3 regions of the Methylobacterium sp. P3_A11 genome follow, and region 1 is predicted to be linked to each of the others. Evidence: predicted binding sites of a transcription regulator. Region 1 holds the regulator's gene; each other region holds the start of a gene.
The links. Region 1 encodes LexA, which represses DNA repair genes until DNA is damaged. Its sites were predicted from a motif close to TGTTCNNNNTGTGTTCNG; they were not measured.

Region 1 (7,687 bases):
AAGAAGGAGGTCGGCGCGCGCCGCTGCCAAATCCGCTCAGCGGCGCGCACCAAATCGTGACGGCGGCTACTTGGCCTTGTCGGCGAGCGCCTTCAGGCCGGACTCGTAGATGCCCTGGATCGCATCGGTGGCGACCGTGTCCGGCGCGCCCTTGGCGTTGAAGGTTCCGGTCCAGGTCACCTTCGAGCCCGAACCCGCCGGGGCGACCGAGAGGGTGGACTTGTAGTCGGAGACCGGCAGCGGGCTCTCCAGGATCGTGTAGGTGTAGCTCATCACCTTGTCGTCCCGGGAGACCTGCTCCTCCTTGATGGTGCCGCCACCCTTCAGGCTGAGGGTGCGGACCTTCATGCCGTCCTTGTCGGAGAGCGCGCATTTCTCGATGGCCGGGTGCCAGTCGCCGATGCCACAGAACTCCCCGATGGTCTGCCAGACCTTGGCCGGGGGCGCGGCGATATCGGCCGAGCGGGTCACCTCCAGGGCGTAGCCCGGCACGGTGGCCGCGGCGAGCGCCAGGGCGGCCAGGGGAAGGGATCGGCAGAAAGCGAAGGGCATCTCGGGGTGTCTCCGTCCGTCTCAAATCGCGACCGGGGCCGCGCAGGCTCTGATGGCCGCAAGGGAGCTAGGCCGAAGCGACTCGTTCGGCAATAGGCCTCGACGTGGAAGCGACGCGGCGACGATCAAAGTGAGCCGAGTGTTTCTGGTCTTGCCGTATTGGTCGATCAAAACAGATCGACTTTTGAACGTGACCAATATTACCGCGAATATGTTCGCTCGGGACGGATGGCGGGACTCTCACGGGTCTCGACGCGTTCGCGGGAGAGACGCACGGGTAGCGTAATGATCCGTCTATATACTCAGCTTTAGGTCATGCGTGGTACCTATATTTTTGAAAAACAAAATATAAAGCTTGTATTTGGCAGCAAAGACGCGAGCTATCCGGACTTTTTCTCTTAATCTGTCTCGTCTTGATTCCGTTGCGGATTGCTGCGAACTCGGCAGCGCTGCATAGGAGCAGGACGCTGAACGGCAGGCCGATCCGGAGCGGCTGTCGGCTCGGGCTAGGCGCGACGCGATGCTGATGGCCGAGATCCGGCGCGTTCAAGCGGCGAACTTCGGCGTCTGCTGGCTCAGGAAGGCGTGGCGTCAGCTCGCCCGCAAGGAGATCGCGGTGGCGCGCGGCACGGTCGCCCGGCTGATGCGGGCGATGGGCTTGGCCAGCGTCGTGGTGCGCGGGCGCAGGGTCCGCACCACCGTGCCCGATCCAGCTGCGGCCGGCCCCCCGCGACCCGGGTAATCGGAAGTTCAAGGGAGCAGGCCCTACGCGAGCGCCACCCCTTTGCCGGAAGCGGCCCCGTCGGCCATCCTCGATCTCCTCAACAGGCTGCAGACGCCGCGCGGCCCGAATAGTAAAGTCGCCTTCGAACACCCGCCCTGATATCAATTTCCCAAAGTGGTGCTAGCGCGGGCCGAGACCCGGATTGCGGCCTGGCAGGCGCGGAACCACCGTGCCGCGCCGCTCGATCGGCGCGTCGCACGCGTAGGCGAATTCGCTCTTCAGCGGATCGAACACGGTCTCGCCGGTGATCCGGCAATCTTCCCGCACCGTCTCGTCGAGATAGGCCCGGGCGGCGGTGCGGAAGCGCTTCACCCGGGTCGCGTCCGGCTCCGGATCGATCCGCGCCTCGCTCAGGTTGCAGCCGGCATATTCGCGCAGGGCGTTCGAGACGATCAGCATCCGGCGCTGCTGCCGGTTATCGTAGACCTCGTAGGGCTCCTTGCAGCCGATCGTCACCACCTGAGGGGTGAGCGCCACATAGTTCCGCGAGATATAGGAAAACCCGGTGGTGCAGCCGGCGAGGCCGAGGGCGGCGAGGCCGAGGGGCAGCAGAGCTGCGGGTCGTCGCATCCGCGTCATTCCAAGCTGGTCCCGGCCCGCGTCCCGGATCCGCCGCCTCTCCGGCGGGGCACGGGCCAGCATTGAAACGGCTCCGCTTGCGCCGTCAATGCGTTTCTCGGCCCGTCCCGTCCGGCGAGGCGCCGGATCGGCCGCATGGCCGGGCCGACACCGGTCCAAGCGTAGCGGTCCCGCCCTTGCAGAACACTTGCGGAACGTTTAACCTGTTCGTGATTTGTTTCGGAGACCGTCACGTGGCGGTCCGCCAAGCCGCGAGTCCCCCGTCGATGCTCACGCGCAAGCAGCTGGACCTCCTGCGATTCATCCAGAGCCGGATGCAGGAATGCGGTGTCCCGCCGTCCTTCGACGAGATGAAGGACGCCCTCGACCTCAAGTCGAAATCGGGCATCCACAGGCTGATCACGGCCCTCGAGGAGCGCGGCTTCCTGCGGCGCCTGCCGAATCGGGCGCGTGCCATCGAGGTGATCCGCATCCCCGAGAGCCTGACCCAGGCGCCCCCGACCGCGGCTTCGGCAGAGCCTCGCCGGTTCACGCCGAGCGTGGTCGAGGGCGGCAAGTCCAAGCAGCCGCCCGCACCGGCGAGCACGCGGATCCTCGACGAGGCCGGCCGCGCCATCTCGATTCCCGTGATGGGCCGGATCGCGGCCGGCACGCCGGTCTCCGCGATCCAGAACCAGAGCCACGCCATCACCCTGTCGCCGGACTTCGTGGCCGGCGGCGAGCACTACGCCCTTGAGGTGCGCGGCGACTCGATGGTCGAGGCCGGCATCCTCGACGGCGACCTCGTGGTGATCCGCAAGCAGGACACTGCCAACACCGGCGACATCATCGTGGCCCTGATCGACGACGAGGAGGCGACCCTCAAGCGCCTGCGTCGCCGGGGCTCCTCGATCGCCTTGGAAGCCGCCAATCCGGCCTACGAGACCCGCGTGCTCGGGCCCGACCGGGTGCGCATCCAGGGACGCCTGGTCAGCCTCGTCCGCCGCTACTGAAGCGGCTCGGCGGGCGCGTCGCCGGAGACGGCGCCGTTGCCTGACCCGTCGGTTTCCGGAGGCGGAGCCTCCGCGGTGTGGGATCCGTCCGACCCGGATGTGACGGGCGTCCGCAGGCGCGGCTCACGTGCCGGTCCCGGCCGCCAGGGTACGGCGCGGCCGTCGGCACGGGTGTACCGGGTGGCGAAACCGTCACCCTCGGCCCGGAGGGCGACCGCTCCGTGGGCGGTGAGGACGCGCCGGTCGATCACCAGCGGGCGCGTGCAGGTCGGGGGCGCCACGAGGCCGGTGATCACCACTGCGGCGCGGGCGCAATCCTCCGGGAAGGCGCGCCGATCCCGGACGAGGGCCACCGCTCGGCCGTCCGGCAGGCGCGCCGTGCAGCCGAGGTGGTCGCAGCGGCCGCTGCCCTGCGGTGCGACCAGCGTTGCGGGCCGCCGTCCGTCACCGTCCGCCTTCAGCCATTGCTCGAGGACGAAGCCGGAAGGGCTGCCCAGCACCGTGAGGCGTCCGTCTGGCCCCCGGACCGCGGCTCCTGCGCCCTGTCGGTCGACGTAGAGGTCGTAACGGTCCGGCCTGGCCGCGAGGACGAGGCCGACCAGGGCAGGCGCCAGGGCGAGCCAGCGCAGGCGCGAGGCTGGGAGCGTCGCCAGCAGCAGGCCGAGGGTCAGCAGGATCAGCGCCGACGTGCCGAAGGCCGGCACGACGACGATCGCCCGCTCGAACCCGGCGATCCAGTCGGAGACGACGAGCATGCCCCCCACCGCCTGACCCATCAGCCACCAGATCGGCCGGTCCTGGGCGAAGGGATAGGCCAGGATCCCGATCACCGCCGACGGCATCACCACGAGGGAGACCAGCGGCAGGGTCAGTGCGTTCCCGACAAGCCCGAAGGGCTGAACCGTCTGGAAATGATAGGTGGCGAAGGGCGCGGTCGCGATCTGGGCCACGAGGGTCGTGGCCAGGGTCCCGGTCACCGCCGAGAGGCCGGTGCCGACGAGCCGCCCGAGCCGCCCCGCCCCGGGGCGCACGAACAGCCGCCCGTCGATCAGCCGGGCGCAGGCGATCAGCCCGGCCACGGCGCCGAACGACATCTGGAAGCTCGGGCCGAGCAGGCCCTCGGGCTCCCGGGCGAGGGCGATCAGGGCGGCCAGCGCGAGGTTGCGCATCGACAGGGCCGGCCGGTCCGCCAGGATCGCGCCCAGCATGATCAGGGTCATGATCAGGGAGCGCTCGGCGGCGATGTCCCAGCCCGAGAAGGCGCAGTAGGCGGTGACCCCGACCATGGCGAAGCCGGCGGCGATCTTCTTGATCGGCCAGACCAGCGCGCAGTACGGCACCGCGGCGAGGACCGCCCGCACCAGCCAGAAGACCACGCCGGCGGCCAGCACCATGTGGAGCCCCGAGATCGACACCACGTGGTAGATTCCGGCGGCGCGGAGCGCGTCGTTGGTCGCCGGCGCGATCAGTCCCCGCTTGCCCGTTACAAGAGCCGCCGCCACCGCGCCCGCTTGTCCCCCTGCGGCCTGCGCGATCCGGCGGGTCAGCGCGTTGCGGGCCTCGTCCAGCAGAGCGGCGAGGCGCAGGCTCATGGGCGGCGGCTCGGTCGGCGCCCGGATCGCGACCGCGCCGACGAGCGAGCCCACCGCGCCGAGTCCCTGGAAATACGCGTCCCGGGCGAAGTCGTAGCCGCCCGGCCGGGCGGCCTCCGGCGGCGGCAGCAGCCGGGCGGTGGCGGCGACGACGTCCCCGGGGCGCGGGATGGGGGTCCTGCGGAACGAGACCCGCACCCGCACCGGCCGCGACTCCGGCGCGAGCCCCGCGAAGGTCTCGACGCGGATGATCAGTCGGGCGCCGACCTCCCGCTCGTCGAGCGCCTCGACCATCCCGACCAGCGGGCCGATGGTGGTGCGGGTGAGGATCGGGGCGGCGACCTGCGCGACCCGCCAGGTCGCCGCCGCGAAGCCGAGGAACGCGGCCGCCACGCCGAGGGCCAGCGCCAGGGCCGCCGGCCGCGCCCCCAGGATCGGGGTCGGCGCCAGGGCGAGACCCGCGCCGATCAGGGGCGCGGCTAGGAGCGGCGTGCCATCCGCCGCCACGAAGTAGATGAGGATTCCGGCCCCGAACGCCACGGCCAGCCAGGGGAACAGCCGGCGCTGTTCGGCCTCCCGGACGAGGCCCTTGGCCACCCAGTGGCGGACTGCCGGGAGGGCGGGCGCGCGCGGGCCGGCCAGCGCCACAGCGCCACCCGCGAGCCTCGCGCCGATCCGTCGCATTGCCGCCACCCCGCACCGCGCGACCTGTCGTCGGCGGCCGGGCGATTCCCCAGGCGATTCTTAACCCATCCGCAGGCCCGTGCTACAGCCGGCGCTTCGTGCTACGGGCGCCGTGTCGAGACCCATCGACGCTCTCTCCGCCGCCCCGCCTCCACCCCTTCGCGCCTCGCCCCCGAACCTATCGGACCGATGTCCTCAGCCGTCGTCACGCGCTTCGCGCCCTCGCCCACCGGTTACCTCCATATCGGCGGAGCCCGCACGGCGTTGTTCAACTGGCTCTACGCCCGCCACACCGGTGGCCGGATGCTGCTGCGGATCGAGGACACCGACCGGGAGCGCTCGACCAAGGGCGCGATCGACGCGATCCTCGACGGCCTGTCCTGGCTCGGCCTCGACTGGGACGGCGACGTGGTCTTCCAGTTCGCCCGGGCCGAGCGCCACCGCGCCGTAGCCGAGGAGCTGCTGGCTGCGGGCCGCGCCTACCATTGCTACGCTACCGCCGAGGAGCTGGCGCAGATGCGCGAGACCGCCCGCGCCGAGGGCCGCGCGCCCCGCTACGACGGGCGCTGGCGCGACCGGGACCCGTCCGAGGCCCCCGCCGGGGTCAAGCCGGTGATCCGCCTGCGCGCGCCCCTCACGGGCGAGACCGTGGTCGACGACGCCGTCCAGGGTCGCGTCACCTGGGCCAACAAGGACCTCGACGACCTCGTGCTCCTCCGCTCGGACGGCACGCCGACCTACATGCTCGCCGTCGTGGTGGACGACCACGACATGGGCGTCACGCAGATCATCCGCGGCGACGACCACCTCACCAACGCCGCGCGCCAGACCCAGATCTTTTCTGCCCTCGGCTGGGAGGTCCCGACGATGGCGCACATCCCCCTGATCCACGGGGCCGACGGAGCCAAGCTCTCGAAGCGCCATGGCGCCCTCGGCGTCGAGGCCTATCGCGACCTCGGCTACCTGCCGGCGGCCCTGCGCAACTACCTCGTCCGCCTCGGTTGGAGCCACGGCGACCAGGAGGTCTTCTCCACCGAGGAGATGGTCGCGGCCTTCGATCTCGGCTCGGTCGGGCGCTCGGCGGCGCGGTTCGACTTCGCCAAGCTCGCCAACCTCAACGGCCTCTACATCCGCACCAGCGCGGATGCCGACCTCGTGGCGGCGATCGAGACCATCCTGCCGAATGTCGGCCCCGCGCGCGGCCTGTCGGCGCCGCTCCCGGCAGACCTGAAGGACAAGCTGACCCAGGCCATGCCGGGTCTGAAGGAGCGTGCCAAGACGCTGATCGAACTCCTCGACAGCGCCTATTACCTGTACGCGCAACGCCCCCTGGCGTTGGACGAGAAGGCCGGCGCCCTTCTCTCCGACGAGGGCCGCGCCCGCCTCGCGGGTGTTCGCCCGGCGCTCGAGGCGCTGACCGACTGGAACGCGGCCTCGACCGAGGGCGCCGTGCGCCTTTACGCCGAGACGGCCGGATGCAAGCTCGGGCAGGTGGCTCAACCCCTGCGCGCCGCGCTCACGGGCCGCACCACCTCCCCGCCCCTGTTCGACGTGATGGCGGTGCTGGGCCGGGACGAGACCCTGGCCCGGCTCGGCGATCAGGTGCCGCAGGGCTGAGACGGCCGGGCGCAGCCGGGAGCCCAGCGCCCCGGCCCGGATTTCGCTTGGCGGAATATGCTTGGCGTCGGGGTCGGGTTGTCACCGACCCCGTTGCTGCTGCAGTGCCGTTTGGGTAACCCATGCCAGTGAGCACCCGCAGCATAATGCGTGGTGCTCAGGCCCCCGGGACCGGCTCGGGCAGCCCGAGGCCGGCATCCGCCACGTCGCCAGAGAAGGGTCCACGATCCATGAGCGCACCCAGCACCATCACCGTGGACGGCAAGTCGGTCGAGCTGCCGGTTAAATCCGGCACGATCGGGCCGGACGTGATCGATATCGGCAAGCTCTACGCCCAGACCGGCGCCTTCACCTTCGACCCGGGCTTCACCTCGACGGCCTCGTGCGAATCGAAGATCACCTACATCGACGGCGACGAGGGCGTGCTGCTCTACCGCGGCTACCCGATCGAGCAGCTCGCCGAGAAGGGCGACTTCCTCGAGACCTGCTACCTGATGCTGTTCGGCGCCCTGCCGACCGCCGCCCAGAAGGCCGATTTCGACTACCGGGTCACGCGCCACACCATGGTGCACGACCAGATGAACCGGTTCTTTACCGGCTTCCGCCGCGACGCGCACCCGATGGCCGTGATGGTCGCCTCCGTGGGCGCGCTCTCGGCCTTCTACCACGACTCGACCGACATCACCGATGAGAGCCAGCGGCTGATCGCGTCGATCCGCATGATCGCCAAGATGCCGACGCTCGCCGCGATGGCCTACAAGTACTCGATCGGCCAGCCGTTCGTGTACCCGAAGAACGACCTCGACTACACCTCGAACTTCCTGCGCATGTGCTACGCTGTGCCGTGCGAGGATTACGAGGTGAACCCGGTCTTCGCCCGGGCGCTC
Region 2 (7,687 bases), on a different contig from region 1:
CGGCTGCCCGTACCGGTTGGACGCCTGGACAGCGGGTGCAGCGAGACCCGATACGGCGTTCCGGTCTCGCCGCAGGTGATCGCGATGGGCTCGGCCTGTGTGATGGTGACGTCGCCGCTCGCGGCGGCCAGGGCCTCGCTGGCGGCACGCGCGAATCGTCGGGAGCACTGGCCGTCCTTGAGGACGAGGCTGCCCTTGTCGAGGGACAGGCCGGTCCGCGTCTGCGCCAGCGTCTCGGCGGCGCGGTTGGCGTGGGCGACGCGCAGTCGGGAATCGGTCAGGATCACCGCAGCATCGAGCAGATCGAGGGCCGAGGCGAGATCGGAGGAGCGCTCGGACGCCTGCCGCAGCAGCGCATAGAATTCGAAAGCCCGGCGCAGGTGCGGGACGAGCATCGCTAGCCGCCGCACCTCTCCGGACCGGAACGGTCCCGCCTCCTCGTCACGCATGGCCGCCAGCGTCGCCATGACGTCGGCCTCCCGGGCGAAGTAGGTCACGAGGCTGTGCTCGATCCCGAAGGGACGAACGACCTCCTTGAACAGCGCGGTCTCGCGGAACTGCGCCGGATCGACCCCCTCCTCCGCGCGGATGACCTTCCCCTGATTGGAGAGGATGTAGGGGAGACGCGGATCCTCCGTGGCGTGGCGGTAGAGGAAGGTGCGATAGGCCGACCGGTCGAAACCGGATACGGCCCACATGGGCTTGCGCGACCCGTCGAGGCTGAAGACGGCGAGCTGTCCGACCCGGCCGCCGACGAAATCCGTCAGATCCTCGAGAAGGGCGGACCATTCTTCCGGCTGGCCGACGCGGTCGTAGATGGATCCGACAAGATGCGAATAGGCTTCGAGATCCTGCATCGCCGTGCTCCACGAAAAGGGATGGTGCGGACGCGAACCAAGCTCGCCGCAGCGGGCTCCTTGCCGATGGTCCGGGGTCACCGGACCTCAAAGAACGTTACAATCGACGACAAACGAATACGCGCGTCGAAAGTAATTAAGGCGATATTGCCGCGCTTCTACAGCATGCGCAAGTATTCCAGCAGCTGGCGGCGCTGCATACCGTCGAGCCGGTCGGTTCCGTAGGCGGGACCCTCATGGCCGCGGTTGGAATTGCCCGGCAGGGTGGTGTCGAACAGGAACGGTCCGAGATCGGAGCGGAAACCGATCCGCTCCTCGTCGAGGATACGGCTGCCGACACGGAATGCCTCGGAGCGCTGGTCGGCCGGCAGGAGGATTTCATACAGGTTCGGCACCGAGCCGTTGTGGAGAAACGGCCCCGTCGCCCAGATCCCGTCGAGGGGACGCGCCTTGTAGACAAGGGGATCGCGATCCGTCCGCTTGGCCAGGAAGGTGGCGACGAGCCCCTTGCCGCCGTCGGTCGAGACGTCGTTGAGCAGCACGTTGCGCGATTCGGCCGCCGCGGCGCCCCGCTTGAGCAGCTGATCGACGATGGCGGCCTGACCCGGGCCGATTCCGGACGGGTCCGACGCCCGGTCGAGGGGAGCCAGGATGGCGCCCGCCACGATCGCCGCGACAAGGTCGAGGCTGCGTGTCTCGGCCGGGAGCGGCGGTGTCGTCGCCAGGAACGGCATCCGGACGCCTTCCAGGATGCCCGTCCGCGCGCGCCGCGACGCCGCGTTGACCGCCATCGTCGGGTCGGTCCCGATCTCGGCCAGGGGCGTCAGGACCACCGACTGGACCCGATCCGCACCCGTACGCGCGATCGCGTGGCAGGACAGGCAGAGCTGGTCGTAGAGGACCTTGCCGGCGGCGGCATCCTGTCTCTGCGCGTCGGTCCGCGGGGCGATCCGTTCCGGCCAAGCCGGAGCCGTCAGGCTGCCGAGCTGGCTTTCGATCCGCAGGAGGTTGACCCGGTCCGCCGAGGTGTCGAACCACAGCGGCGGGAGGGTCGGCTCGCGGATCTCGACGGCGGCGAAGACGCCGAGCACCTCGCCGACGTTGCGGCCCAGTCGCTCGACGGCGAGACTGTTGGGGGCGGACCCGTTCCACTGCACCCGGTCGTGCCAGGAGGTGTCCCACAGAAAGGGATAGCTGACGGGCGCGTTCGGCTCGGCAACGTTCCCGGGCTCGTGCAGGTCGATGCCGGTCGCGCGGTTGAAGATCATCCCGAAGGCATCGAGACGGGCCGGTCCCCAGGAGACTGCCGGACGGCTGGTCGCCACGTAGCTCGAGAACCCCTGGGCGAACCGGGCGAGGCTGGCGCGCAGGCGACGGCGATCGGCCTCCGCCTGGCTCGGGTCCTGCGCGGACAGCTCCGGCGGGATCACGCGGCCGGCGAAGCGGTCGAACCGGGCCGGCTCGTCGACGGTCTGGGAAACGGCACGGCCGAGTTCCTCGATGAAGGCGAACATGTCGGCGTCCGCCGGACCGCCATCCACCTGGATCGCCTGCCCGCGCAGCTCCACCCGGTTCACGTGGCAGGCGGCGCAGGTCATGCCGATCCACTCGCCACGGTCATCGACGTCCTTGGTGAAGCCGATCGGGAGACCCGTCCGCGGAAGGCCGCGCGCGCCGTCATAGGGATTGGGCAGGTAGCCGAAGCGCGTCAGCCCATCCTCGGCGAACAGGCTTTCGCCGTCCGGGCGTTCCAGCGACATGAACCAGGCATAGGGCATGATCTGCGAGCCCTGGCTCGCGCTGTAGAACCAAGCCCTCTCGTCATCGCTCCAGGATTGCGAAAGGAAGAGAGGGCGCGCGTGCGGCCCCGGCTCACCGGCGCCCGTCCGGGACGCCGCGAGCCCGATGAGCGCCGCCAGCGCGAAGCCGTGTGCGATCCGAGGCCGGGTCACGATCGCATCTCGGGCATGGTCGGGAACCCCGCACCGGTCAGGCTGCGCCGGACCCTGCTTACGGGGCAGCAGAGTCGAACGCGTCCCCCAAATGGATGATGCCAGCAATTCTGATTTCGCAAAACCTCTGATCTTAATGTGATCGTAAAAATTGATTTACAAGCTGATGTCGGCTACGATACTGACATTTTTCTAAAAAATGGCAAATATATCTACATAAAATTGTACGTAATATTGAACGTTTTCGCCGCAATGTGAGTGACGACAATCAAAAATCGATGATCTGCGGGACTTGATTTCGAGACCGGCGGCGAAGTCTCTTGCTGCAGATCTTGAATTCTGTCCCGCGGGGTCAAGCCAGCCCCGGAACGGCGCGTGCGGTCGGAGGAGCCATGGACAGCCAGGACAGGTCCGAACCGCTCGGAGACGCGGCACCACGCAATCTGCCGGTCCTGAGCGCGCAGGCGCTCCCATCCGTGCTCGATACGGAGCGGATGCTCACCGAGGAGCTGGATCACTTCTGCGGACCTTGTCCGGATGGCGACGCGCCGCCCTGGCAGCAGCGGGCTGATGAGGCGCGCCTCACGGCCCTCTGCCTCTCTGGGGGCGGCATCCGCAGCGCCACGTTCTGCCTCGGGGCCGTGCAGGCCCTGGCAACCCGGCGGATGCTGGGCGAATTCCACTACCTCTCGACCGTGTCCGGCGGCGGATTCGCGGGCGGCTGGCTGCAGACGTTCATCCGCCAGTGCGGCAGCCTCGACGAGGCGGAGCGGCGCTTGGCGGAGACCGGCAACGAAGCCTTCGCCAAGCTGCGGCGCTACACGAACTACCTGACGCCGGAAATCGGGCTCCTGTCCCGGGATACGTGGGCCGGCATCGTCCTCTACATCCGGAACACCATCCTCAACTGGCTGATCATCTTCCCGCTGCTGCTGTTCATCCCCCTGGGCTTGCTGGCCTACCGGACCGCCCTCGAGGCGGCGAGCCGAACCCTCCTGTGGCTTCCCCTGGCGCTCGGCAGCGCCGCCCTGCTGCTGGCGACCTTCAGCGCCTGCATCCTGCTGCCGAGCCACCGGCCGCGCGAGGCCGGGCGGACGTCCTACGCCTCACCGGACAGGATTGCGGTCCGCATCCTGGCACCCACGATCCTCTGGGCTCTGGCGCTGCCCTTCACGATCCGGGCGCTCTTCGACGAGCCGCTCCCGATCCCGAATCTGACACTGGGCATCCTGAGCGCCGCGTATGTCGCCGTCCAGGTCGCCGGATACGGCTTCGGGCTCGCGTGGCAGACGCAAAAGGGTCATCCCGGATTGTGGCTCTACAGGCGGAATTTCGGCCCGTGGCTCGCCAGCAGCCTCGTCGCGGCCGCCCTCATCTTCCTGGGCGCCCGCTGGAGCATCGATGGGATCGTGAGCCGCAATCCCGCGCCGTTCGATCCAGCGGCGGTGGGCGTTTCCCAGTTCCTGGCCATCCTGGCGCCGCCGGCCCTGATCGTCGCCCACCTGTTCCAGAGTGTGGTCTTCATCGGATTCCGCCGGAGCGCAGAGCGCGCCGACCTCGACCGCGAATGGGTCGCGCGGGTCGACGGGCAGCTGCTGCTTGCCGCCTTCGGCTGGGCGGCTCTGTGCCTGTGCTGCCTCTACCTGTCGGCCGTCGCCCTCGGTCGCGACGAGGCGGACCTCTCCGGGCTCCTCAGCGCTCTCGTCACCCTCGTCACCGGTCCCCTCGCGGCTTTCCTCGGCAAGCAGGTCTTCGTCCGCGCCCAGTCGCTGACCGCCAAGGGGCGGATGGACGATCTCGTGATGATCGGTCTGAGCGTGATGGCGGCGCTGTTCGGAATCAGCTTGTTTGTGCTCATGGGCTGGTCCCTCGGGCGGCTGCTCGGCGCCGCCTACGCCTGGTGGGGGCCCTGCCTGGCGCCCGCCGCAGTGCGGAGCGGCCCTGATTCCGCCTGTGCCATCAACCCCTACGCGATGATCGTCATCCTCGATCTTGGGGTGGCGGCGGTGCTGGCCGGCGCCGTCCAGCTCTTCGGCCGGGTCAACGTGAACCGCTTCTCGATGCACGGGGTCTATCGCAACCGCCTGACCCGGGCCTTCCTCGGCTCCGCCCGGGCGCACCGGGACGCCGACCCCTTCACGGATTTCGACGAGAGCGACAGCCCGCGGGTGGCCGAACTCGGGACGGGCAAGCGGTTGCTGCCGGTCATCAACATGACCCTCAACCTCACCGACATCCAGCGCACGGAGTGGGCGGAGCGGAAGGCCGCCTCCTTCACGGCGACGCCGTTCGCCTGTGGCGCGGCGATCCTCGACCGCGCCGAGATCCCCCGCGCGCCGGGCCAGCCGGACGGTCCGCGCGGGGCCTTCATCCGCACCACAGACTATGCCGGAATGGAGACGCGCGGCGACCGCGTGAGTGCCGGGAAAGGTCCGCTCCTCGGCGGCGTTCTCACGATCTCCGGCGCGGCGGTCAGTCCCAACTGGGGCTACCATTCCTCGCCCTTGATCGCTTTCCTGATGACGCTCTTCAATGTCCGGCTCGGTGCATGGCTGCCCAACCCCGCCGTCGCGCGGGCGGAGGATCTGCGGCTCGCCAAGCCGAAGAACTCCGTGCTGGCTCTCCTGAGCGAACTTGGCGGCCGCAGCACGGACGTCCGCCAAGCCGTCTACCTGTCGGATGGCGGCCATTTCGACAATCTCGGCCTCTACGAGATGCTGCGCCGGCGCTGCGCCCGCATCGTGGTGATCGACGCCGGCCAGGACGCAAACTGCACGTTCTTCGACCTGGGCAACGTCATCCGGAAAGCGGAGGTCGACGGGCTGGCGAAGGTGCAGATGGGCGAGATGCGCATCCGACCGCGCCCAGCAGCCGAACAGGCCGGCCCGCGGGCACCCGCCCTCGGCTTTGCCCGCGGCACGATCACCTATCCGGGCGCCCGGGATGCCGGCTCGCTGATCTACATCAAGCCGAGCTTCCTCGACGACATCCCCGCGGAGGTGCGCGCCTACGGAGCGACCAGCGCGACCTTCCCGCACGAAAGCACGGCCAATCAGTGGTTCACGGAAAGCCAGTTCGAGAGCTACCGCGCTCTCGGGTTCCATCAGGTCAGCCGGATGTTCGGCTCTCAGCTCACGACAATCTCGGAATGGTCGACCTACCTCGACGGCGAGATCAATCGCCGTCCGTGTACCTGATGGCTGGGGACGGCGGGATGATGGCCGCATTTGGTCGCAGCGCCGGACAGGGAAAGAGTGGTTCAGTCTCAGGTTGATTATGTGAGATCGTCGGCATCCTGTGCGGGCGGCAGGAGGTGGACTCGTGATGGCATCCGACCGATCGACCCTGCGCGATCGCGCGGGATCCGCAGGCTTCGCCCGCGATCGTGACGGCGCGGTGCGCTCGGATCGACGTGCTGCGCGCGTTACCCCGCAGCCGGCCGCGGCCTGACGGGAGACCGGCGCATGGACCAGTGGACCCGCCTCGATCCCATCTACGATTCTGAAGCGGCTGCGCGGACGATCTCCGGCTTGGCGGCGGCACGGGCGACTGCGCATGACCGGGACGACGGGTTCCCGGTGGACGACATCGCCGACCTGGGCCGCCTGGGACTGCTCGCCGCCCCCATTCCGGTCGACCAGGGCGGTGCCGGCCTGGGGACGGAGCCCGGCGCCGCCGCCCTCGCGGAAGTGCTGCGGCTCGTCGGCTACGGCAGCCTCGCGCTCGGGCGGCTCTACGAAGGGCACGTCAACGCGCTCCAGCTCATCGCCCGGCACGCTGCCGCCGGCCAGCGGGCGCGCCTGTTCGCCGATGCGCGCGCCGGTCACCTCTTCGGGGTCTGGAACACGGAACCGGCAGACGGCGGCCTCCGGATCGAGGATCGGCCGGTCGGCGCACGGCTCCAAGGTGTGAAGAGCTTCGCGTCCGGCGCGGGTTACGTTACCCGCGCCGTCGTCACGGCGCGGCATCCGGGCCTGTCCGGCACGCCGATGCTGGTGGTGCCGATCGAGGCCGGCGAACGGGCCGATCTCTCGGCGTGGCGGGCGCAGGGGATGCGCGCCTCCGCCACCGGCACCGTCGACTTCACCGGCCTGCCGTTCGACCCGGACGACGTCCTGGGCGAGCCCGACGCGTACTTCCGTCAGCCGGCCTTCTCGGGTGGCGCATGGCGGTTCGCAGCGGTGCAGGTCGGCGGTCTCGAGGCGGTGTTCGACGCCTGGCGCCTGCACCTGGACCGCCTCGGGCGCGGCGGCGACCCGCATCAGTTGGCGCGGCTCGGCGAGGGCGCGATCGCGGTGGAAGGGGCACGCCTCTGGGTCGAGCGCGGCGCGCGGGTCGCGTCGGACTCCGCGCTGTCGCCCGAGCGGGTGGTCGCCTACATCAACCTGGTCCGCCTCGCGGTCGAGCGGGCCGGTCTCGAGGTCCTGCACTTGGCCCAACGCTCCGTCGGCCTCCAGGGCTTCCTGCGCGGCCATCCGCTCGAGCGGCTCTCGCGGGACCTCGCCACCTACCTCCGCCAGCCTGGACCGGACCAGGCGCTGACGACGGCTGCGTCCGAGATCCTCCAGGCCGGCGGGATGGCGGGGGATCTCTGGAGCGAAGGCACGGCTTGCGCATGTCGATGACGGCGCGCGCAGCCGCGCCGCGCGCCGTCTGGCGCGACACGCCGGATCGGTACGGCCGGATCAGCCGCGGGTTTCACTGGCTGATGGCTCTCCTGTTCACGTGGCAATTCGCCGGCGCCCTGCTTTACGTGACGGTCGGCGACATGGCGCTGACCCGCCTCGTGGGCGGCAGCCACTTCACCCTCGGCTTCACGCTGTTCGTTCTGGTGCTCCTGCGCGGGATCTGGGGATTGGCGAATTTCCGGCGGCGACC
Region 3 (7,687 bases), on a different contig from region 1:
AGGCGCCGCTCCTCCTCGAGACCCGCCCGCCCGCTCTCGTCCAGTGCGCGCTGGCTGGGGAACAGGCCGTCCTCCCAACCGGGCAGGAACACGGTGTCGAATTCGAGTCCCTTGGCGGCGTGGAGCGTCATCAGCGAGACCCGGTCGGCGCCCTCGGTCTCGGAGGCCTCCATCACCAGGGAGACGTGCTCCAGGAAGGCCGCCATGTCGGGGAATTCCTCCATGGACCGGACGAATTCCTTCAGGTTCTCGAGACGCCCGGCGGCATCCGCCGAGCGGTCCTTCTGCCACATCTCGGTATACCCGGATTCCTCCAGGACGATCTGGGCGACCTCGCTGTGCGGCTGCGATTCGACCAGCCGAGCCCACCGCGAGAAACTCTGGGTGAGCGCCCGCAGGGTGGAGCGGACCCGGGGCTTCAGCTCGTCGGTCTCGCACAGGCGCTCGGCGGCGATCCGCAGGGGCAGCCGGTTGGCCCGGCCATAGGTGTGGAGCTGCTGGAGGGTCGCGTCGCCGAGGCCGCGCTTGGGCGTGTTGACGATCCGCTCGAAGGCGAGGTCGTCGCTGACGTTCACGGTGGCCCGGAGATAAGCCAGCGCGTCGCGGATCTCGGCGCGCTCGTAGAAGCGCGGGCCGCCGATCACCCGATAGGGGAGCCCGAGCTGGACGAACCGGTCCTCGATCTCGCGCATCTGCGCGGAGATCCGCACCAGCACGGCGATCTCCGAGAGGGGATGCTGCTTCGCCTGGAGGGATTCGATCGACTCGGCGAGCATCCGAGCCTCCTCCTCGGAATCCCAGGCGCCCGTCACGGTGACGCGCTCGCCCGGCTCGTCGTCGGTGCGCAGGGTCTTGCCGAGGCGGCTCTCGTTCCTGGCGATCAGCCCCGAGGCGGCGGCCAGGATGTGTCCCGTGGAGCGGTAGTTGCGCTCCAGCCGCACCACCACGGCGCCGGGGAAGTCGTGCTCGAAGCGCAGGATGTTGTCGACCTCAGCACCGCGCCAGCCATAGATCGATTGGTCGTCGTCGCCCACGCAGGCGATGTTCTTGCGGTTCTGGGCGAGGAGGCGCAGCCACAGGTACTGGGCGACGTTGGTGTCCTGATACTCGTCGACCAGGATGTACCGGAACCGGTCTTGGTAGTTGGCGAGCACATCGGGATTGTCCCGCCAGAGCTTGAGGCACAGGAGCAAAAGGTCGCCGAAATCGACGGCGTTCAGCGTCGCCAGTCGGGCCTGGTAGGCGCTGTAGAGCGTGCCGCCCTTGCCGAACGCGAACGAGGCGGCCTCGCCGGGCGGCACCTGCTCGGGCGCGAGGCCGCGGTTCTTCCAGCCATCGATGGCGTGGGACAGGGCGCGGGCCGGCCAGCGCTTCTCGTCGACGTTCTGATCGGCGATGACCTGCTTCATCAGCCGGAGCTGGTCGTCGGTGCCGAGGATGGTGAAGTCGGATTTCAGGCCGACAAGTTCGGCGTGGCGGCGCAGGATCTTGGTGCCGATGGCGTGGAACGTACCGAGCCAGGGCATGCCCTCGCCGGCGGGACCGATCAGCGCGCCGATCCGGAGCTTCATCTCCCGAGCGGCCTTGTTGGTGAAGGTAACCGCCAGGATGTCGAAGGGGCGCGCGCGGTTCGTGGCGATCAGGTGGGCGATGCGGGTGGTGAGCACCCGGGTCTTGCCGGTGCCGGCGCCTGCCAGCACGAGCACCGGTCCCTCCGTGGTCTCGACGGCGCGGCGCTGCTCGGGGTTGAGCCCCTCGAGGTAGGCGGCGGCGTCGCGGCGGAGCGCACCCATGGCGCGGGCGGCGATGGATGAGGCGGGAGCGCCGTCCCCGGCGGGCTGCGCGTGCGGGCGGTTCTGCATCCCGCTTCCCTGGACCAAATCGCGAACGGCGTCGAGGTGGTTCGGGCAGGATGCGACCGGAGCGTGTGTTGCGGGACGATACGCCTCGCCTGTCGACGACCGCTCGGCGGCGCGAACTGGGCCGGGACCCGGACCCTGCAGTGCGGCTGTTCGAGCGGCTGCCTCCGACCCCTCTCGGTCACGCCCTCAGCGATCGGTATTTCCCGAACGCGGCCGTTCCTGGCCCATCGAGCGACTCTGGCTTGGGGTGGAACTCTGACGTCGGATCGATGCGCCGGTGGCCGAACGTCGATCCCATGCCTGCGAGGGTCCGAGGGCCGGCCTCCTCTTCATCGCCGGAGCTGATGGTGGACCCGTGCGGGACGCTCGTCCAAGACGCATCGCTTCACGCTTCAACTCGGGCCTGGAGCGGATTTGATTTCCAGAAGAGCAGCCAGACCGGCATCGGTGATGCCCCACTCGATGACGGAATGCCCACCCAGGCGATGCGAGCGGACATCTCCGATGCGCTCGATGAGGCCCAGACGCTCCAACAGGAGATTTCTGGCGTCGTCAGCCGCCATGGAACGGTTGCGCGTGCCAATCAGGCTGAGGCGTTCGCCCTGCGTCTTCTTCAAGATCGCGCTCACGGGCTGGCCCGTGCGCCTGCGGAAGCACCCCAGTTCTGGGTGGTGATCAAGGCCGACACACGATCGCCGCACCGCCCGAGACGTCGACCTCTCCAATAGCCCCTCGACGGCTTGCGCCGCACGGCGGGTGATCATTTTCTCGCCGTCGACCGTTGCGATGGGCGGGATCGCTGACCTGGATGTCACGGGGCTGAAGCCCGTTCCTCAGAGTGAAGCATCGAGCCGCCCTGTCACGAAAAGGCCCGGGCCGCTCCCATAACGGCAACGGCCAGGATTAATACCTCGCTCTTCGACTCATGAACTTGGCCGTACGCACCGCTTGCGTACCGTGCGGCAGCCCTTGCTGACGCTTCGACGCGGCACCAACCGGGCAACGTCCCTCAGAGCGTCCGGGAGCCCGTTGGCGTGTCGTCCGACGGGCTCGTCTGACACACGCCATCAGCCGGCCTTGAGGTACCTGTCCATGCTGGCACCGAGCCCAGCGGAATGCGCTTCGAGCGTGTCGGAGATCTGCCGGACCATCTCGGCGAGTTGCCCGGTCTCGCCGGCCGCCGTCGAGACACCGGCGATGTTGGATGACATCTCCTGGGTCGAGGCGGCCTGCTCCTCGACTGCGCTCGCCATGGCCAGCGTCAGCTTCGAGAGTTCGGCGACTTCGTCCGTGATCAGGCGGATTGCTGTGACGGCTTCGCCGGTCGCCTTCTGGATGTCATGCACCTTGTGGGTGATCTCGCCGGTCGCCTTCGCCGTCTGGCCGGCGAGCTCCTTGACCTCCGTGGCCACGACCGCGAAGCCGCGCCCGGCCGCCCCGGCGCGCGCCGCCTCGATCGTGGCGTTGAGGGCGAGCAGGTTGGTCTTGTCGGCGATGGACTTGATCATGCCCACCACCGCGTCGACCTCGCCCGCGTTGGTGGCGAGATTACGCACGGTCGCGTCCGTCGCCGTCGCCTGGTTGGCGATCTGCTGAGTGCGCTCGGAGACCCGCCCGACCTGTCCCGAGATCTCATGGATCGAACTCGTCATCTCCTCTGAACCGGCCGCGACGGAATTGGCGCGCTCGCTCGCGGCGTCGGCCGAGCGGTTCAAGCCTTGCGCCGAGTCTTTCATCTCGCCGATGGCGGTCCCGAGCGCCTCGACCACGCCGGCGACCTCCTCGGCCATGGCGAGTTGCGCCGTGATGACCGACCAGGTCAGCATCGGACCGACGTAGGCGCCGTCCGCGTCGGTGATCGCCGAGACCTGCAGGTCCAGCGTCTCGGGACCGACCTTGATCTTGGTCCGGTGCGGCAGCCGGCTCGCATCGGCCAGCATGTTGCGCTGGTGGTGCGGGTTCTTGTGGAAGACGTCGAACGATCGACCCATCATCTCCGACGCCTTGATCGGTAGGTATCTCTCGATCGCCTCGAGGGTCTTGCGCGACGTGTTGTTGAGGTAGTTGATCTTGAAGTCGTTCTTCGGATCGGCAGTCATGACGGCGACCGGCATCTCATCGATCATCCGAAGAAGCCGGCTGGTTTCATTCTTCTTGGCCGTGATTTCGCTGGCGAATTTGACGACCTTGAACGGCCTGCCGTCGGGACCGAAGATCGGGTTGTAGGTCGCCTCGAGCCAAACCTTCGCGCCCGACCTCGCTCTCCGGAGAAACTCACCGGATACGAACTCACCGGCCCGAAGCTTTGCCCAGAACTCGGTATAGTTCGAGCTATCGGCAACCTCGTTGCCGACGAAGACGCGGTGATGCTTTCCTTGCAATGAGGCGAGGTCGTAGTCCACGACCGACAGGAAGTTCGGGTTGGCGCGCAGGATGGTACCATCCATGCCGAACTCGATGATCGCCAGCGATCGTGTGAGGGCATCGAGCGTAGCCTGGGTCTCACTGTAGGCGGGCTTGCGGAACATTGGACAACTCTCAGTAGACGCAGCATCGTCTCACCAGAGCCTCTAAGTGTCCGTTTTTATGAGTGCAGAACTATGCGGGTCCGGTGACAGGTTATATTTCATTCCGAGATATTTTTAATCGGCGATAAAAATCGCCGAAATCAATGAAATGAAAGATTTCAATTCGAGTGATGGGCAAATATGGTGGACACGATCTAATAAGGCGATCGGCTGGCCTTTTCACCATAACAACGCGTGTCGCTGTCAAATCGACCGTATGGGTTCGTCAGATGCTTCCAACTCTCGCTCCAGAACAGGCAGTCTCAGAGCCGCACGAAGCGGCTCTTCGCAGGCTCGAGCGTATCGGCTTCCGACCTTCGATCCGGGCTCGCACGCCGCCTTCGTGGATGCATCCGGGCGAGGAGGCCGGTGCAACCGCGATCCCGTCCGGGACCGCTGGCGCGCCGTGCGATTGACCTGAACAGCCCGCAAATCGCGGCGTCTCGCCCGGAGGCGCAACGCTGGCGCCCTCGGCCCCTTATCGTGCTATGGCCCTGGCAACTGAATCGCGGGGGCACGCGGGGCACGGCGATGTCGCGTCCTCGCGGAGAGATGGTGCGGAACGGGACCATTGCGTGATCTTCTGACCGCGCTGGCGGGCGCCGTCATCCTGGTTCTCGTGGCGGCGCTCGCCGTCCCACCCTTCGTCGACTGGCAGGCCCAGCGCGCCCTCGTCGACCGGGCGCTTGCCCGGTCCCTCGGCGTCCCGGTCCGGACCGACGGAAGGATCGAGGTGCGCCTTCTGCCGTCACCGCGGCTGCGCGTGGACCGCCTGCATCTCGGTCGCGATCCGGACCGCCCGAGTCTCGATGCCCGGTTCGTCAAGGCCGAGATCGCCCTCGCGCCCCTGCTGAAGGGCGAGGTCCGCTTCACCGAGACCCGAATCGGCCGGGCCGAGATCAAGCTGCCCGTCGCCGGCCCGGATGCCCTGAAGCTGCCGCCGGATTTCGGCGGCGCCCTGCGCGACCGCGACCTCGCGATCGAGAACCTCCAGATCCAGCAGTTCCTGGTCACCACCCAGGTGCCGGCCACCGGGCGCACCGACCAGCTCTACGTCCAGGACCTGCACCTGCAGGCCCCGACCCTGGTCGGACCCTGGCGGCTCGAGGGTACGACCGGCGGCGTTCCATTCCGGGCGGTCAGCGGTACGCCGGGTCCCGATGGGCGGCTCGCGGCCAAGATCTCCGGGGGTGGCGACGCGCATCCGCGCTTCGAGGCGGATGCCCGCTTCGGCCTCGTGCCGGCCGAGTCCGGCGGGTCGCAGGTGGAGGCCGAGGGCTCGGCGCGACTCGTCGTTGGGCCGCCGACCCAGGCGGCCGGCGCCTACCTGCCGTTCTCCCTCGCCGGAACCTTCAAAGCCCGGGGCACGCAGGTCCGGTTCGAGGGCGTGGACGTGGCCATCGATCCCGGCGGCCGAGCGCTACGGCTCGGCGGCACCGGCCGGCTCGACCTACGCCAGTGGCGCGCTGGCCTGACCCTAGAGGCGCGCCGCCTCGATCTCGACGCCTTCCTCGCCTCGCCTGAGGGCCAGAACCTGATCGGCCGCGGCCTGCCGCGCTCGGCCGGTGGCCTACCCGCCATGCTCGACCTCGACCTCGCAGTGGGCAGCACCGTGATCGGCGGCGAGGACTGGTCGAACCTCGCCCTCACCGGCACCCTGGAGCGCGTCGGCGGCCTGCTCCTGCGCCGATTCTCTGTGGTGGGTCCGGCCGACTCGACCTTGAGCGCGAGCGGGCAGGTCGAGACGGCACCCCTGCGCTTCACCGGCCCGGTGGCCCTCGCAGCTCCGGATTCGGAGGCGCTCGGCCGCTACCTGCGCCGCCTCGGCGCCGAGGGGCCCCTCGTCGCGCTCCTCGACGGGCGCCGGGTCGAGGCCGCCGCCGACCTGTCGGCCGCCACGACCGGCCTGTCCCTGCGCAACTTGCGCCTCGCCCTCGGGACGGCGCGGATCACCGGCAACGCCCGCTACATGGCGGCCGAGGGCCAGGAGCGCGGACGGTTCGACGCACAGATCCGCGCGAGCGGTCTCGATATCGCCGGGTTGCCGCCCGTGGGGACGGCGCTCGGCGGGCTGCGGGACACCGACCTTGCCCTGACCCTGGAGGCCAGGGATGTCCGCTTCGGCGCGACGGGCACCGGCACCGGCACGATCGCGGCGCGGATCCAATCGGACGGCGCCGGTCTCACGGTCGACAGCCTCGACGTCACCGACCTCGCCGGCGCAAGCGCCCGGTTGTCCGGCCAGATCGGCGCGGACGGGACCGGCCGCGTCTCCGGCCGATTGAAGGCGCCGTCGGCGGCGCCGTTGCTGGGCCTTCTGGAGCGGGTCTGGGTCGGGGAGATCCGCCTGCTGCCCACCTTCCTGCGGGACGCACCCCTCGACCTCGCCGTCACCCTGGACCGGGAGGGCGGCGTGGCCGCGGCCCTGCGAACCCAGGCCCGGGGCAGCGCCGGCGGCGGCACCCTCGACCTGACCCTGGCCAGCCGCGGGACGCAAATCGAAGGCGGTACAGCCACGCTCACTGCGCCCCGAGCAGGGGCCTGGTTCGGCCGCGCCGACATCGCCGGCCTCCAGCAGCCCGGCACCTTGAACCTGACCGCCGAACGGCCGGATGCGCAGGCCCTCTCTCTGACGGTCAACGGCACGGTCGCGGGCCTGCGGCTGGCCACGGGCCGCCCGATCCTGGTCGGACCCGACCTCGTCCCCACCGGTGGCGAGATCTGCGCCGACACAGGCGATCTGGCGCCCTTCCTGACGCTGGCCGGCGCCGCGGTCCTGGCTCCCGGCGCGTGGCCGGCCGACCTGACCGTCACGCTCACCCGGCAGCAGGGCGAGGCCGCTGCCGCTCTTGCTGGCACGATCGCGGGAGCGGGGGTGAACGGGACGGTGCTGCGGGCGGCGGGGGGCGCCCTGCACGGCCGCCTCGCCCTCGACCGTCTGTCGGTCCCGCAGCTGGCCGCCGCCCTGGTGATTCCGCCGGGGGTGAACGGCAGCTTCGGGCCGGCGAGCGCCCATCCGGCCCTCTCCCTCGACGCGCGGGTCGCCAGCCTGGATCTCGGTCGCGGTCTCGTCGCCACGGATGCGACCGCCGCCCTCGGGCTTGCCGACGCCACCCTGACCCTGCGCGACCTGACCGCCAAGCTCGCTGGCGGGCGGCTCGCGGGATCGGTCACGATCGCCCGGCTCGGAGGCGGCGCCTCGGTCTCCGGCGCGGGCAGCCTCGACGGCGCGGCGCTTCCGATGCTGGCCGGCGGCCC

Region 2: the regulator LexA is predicted to act here: its motif matches at 2,938-2,955, upstream of AC1DXK_RS04725 (patatin-like phospholipase domain-containing protein).
Region 3: the regulator LexA is predicted to act here: its motif matches at 1,873-1,890, upstream of AC1DXK_RS10805 (ATP-dependent helicase).

What each region holds. Positions count from the first base shown of each region.
Region 1 is NZ_JBFUGA010000023.1:14,116-21,802, forward strand. Features, by position in the region: gene AC1DXK_RS10065 (SRPBCC family protein) at 67-552, opposite strand; partial or broken gene AC1DXK_RS10070 (IS3 family transposase) at 1,019-1,325, shown strand; gene AC1DXK_RS10075 (hypothetical protein) at 1,457-1,906, opposite strand; gene lexA (transcriptional repressor LexA) at 2,182-2,907, shown strand; gene AC1DXK_RS10085 (ComEC/Rec2 family competence protein) at 2,901-5,183, opposite strand; gene gltX (glutamate--tRNA ligase) at 5,373-6,800, shown strand; gene gltA (citrate synthase) at 7,031-7,687, shown strand, end outside.
Region 2 is NZ_JBFUGA010000009.1:25,750-33,436, reverse strand. Features, by position in the region: gene AC1DXK_RS04735 (helix-turn-helix transcriptional regulator) at 1-857, opposite strand, end outside; gene AC1DXK_RS04730 (di-heme-cytochrome C peroxidase) at 1,016-2,809, opposite strand; gene AC1DXK_RS04725 (patatin-like phospholipase domain-containing protein) at 3,202-6,006, shown strand; gene AC1DXK_RS04720 (acyl-CoA dehydrogenase family protein) at 6,274-7,434, shown strand; gene AC1DXK_RS04715 (cytochrome b) at 7,431-7,687, shown strand, end outside.
Region 3 is NZ_JBFUGA010000025.1:40,269-47,955, forward strand. Features, by position in the region: gene AC1DXK_RS10805 (ATP-dependent helicase) at 1-1,862, opposite strand, end outside; gene AC1DXK_RS10810 (hypothetical protein) at 2,255-2,479, opposite strand; gene AC1DXK_RS10815 (methyl-accepting chemotaxis protein) at 2,930-4,390, opposite strand; gene AC1DXK_RS10820 (AsmA family protein) at 5,001-7,687, shown strand, end outside.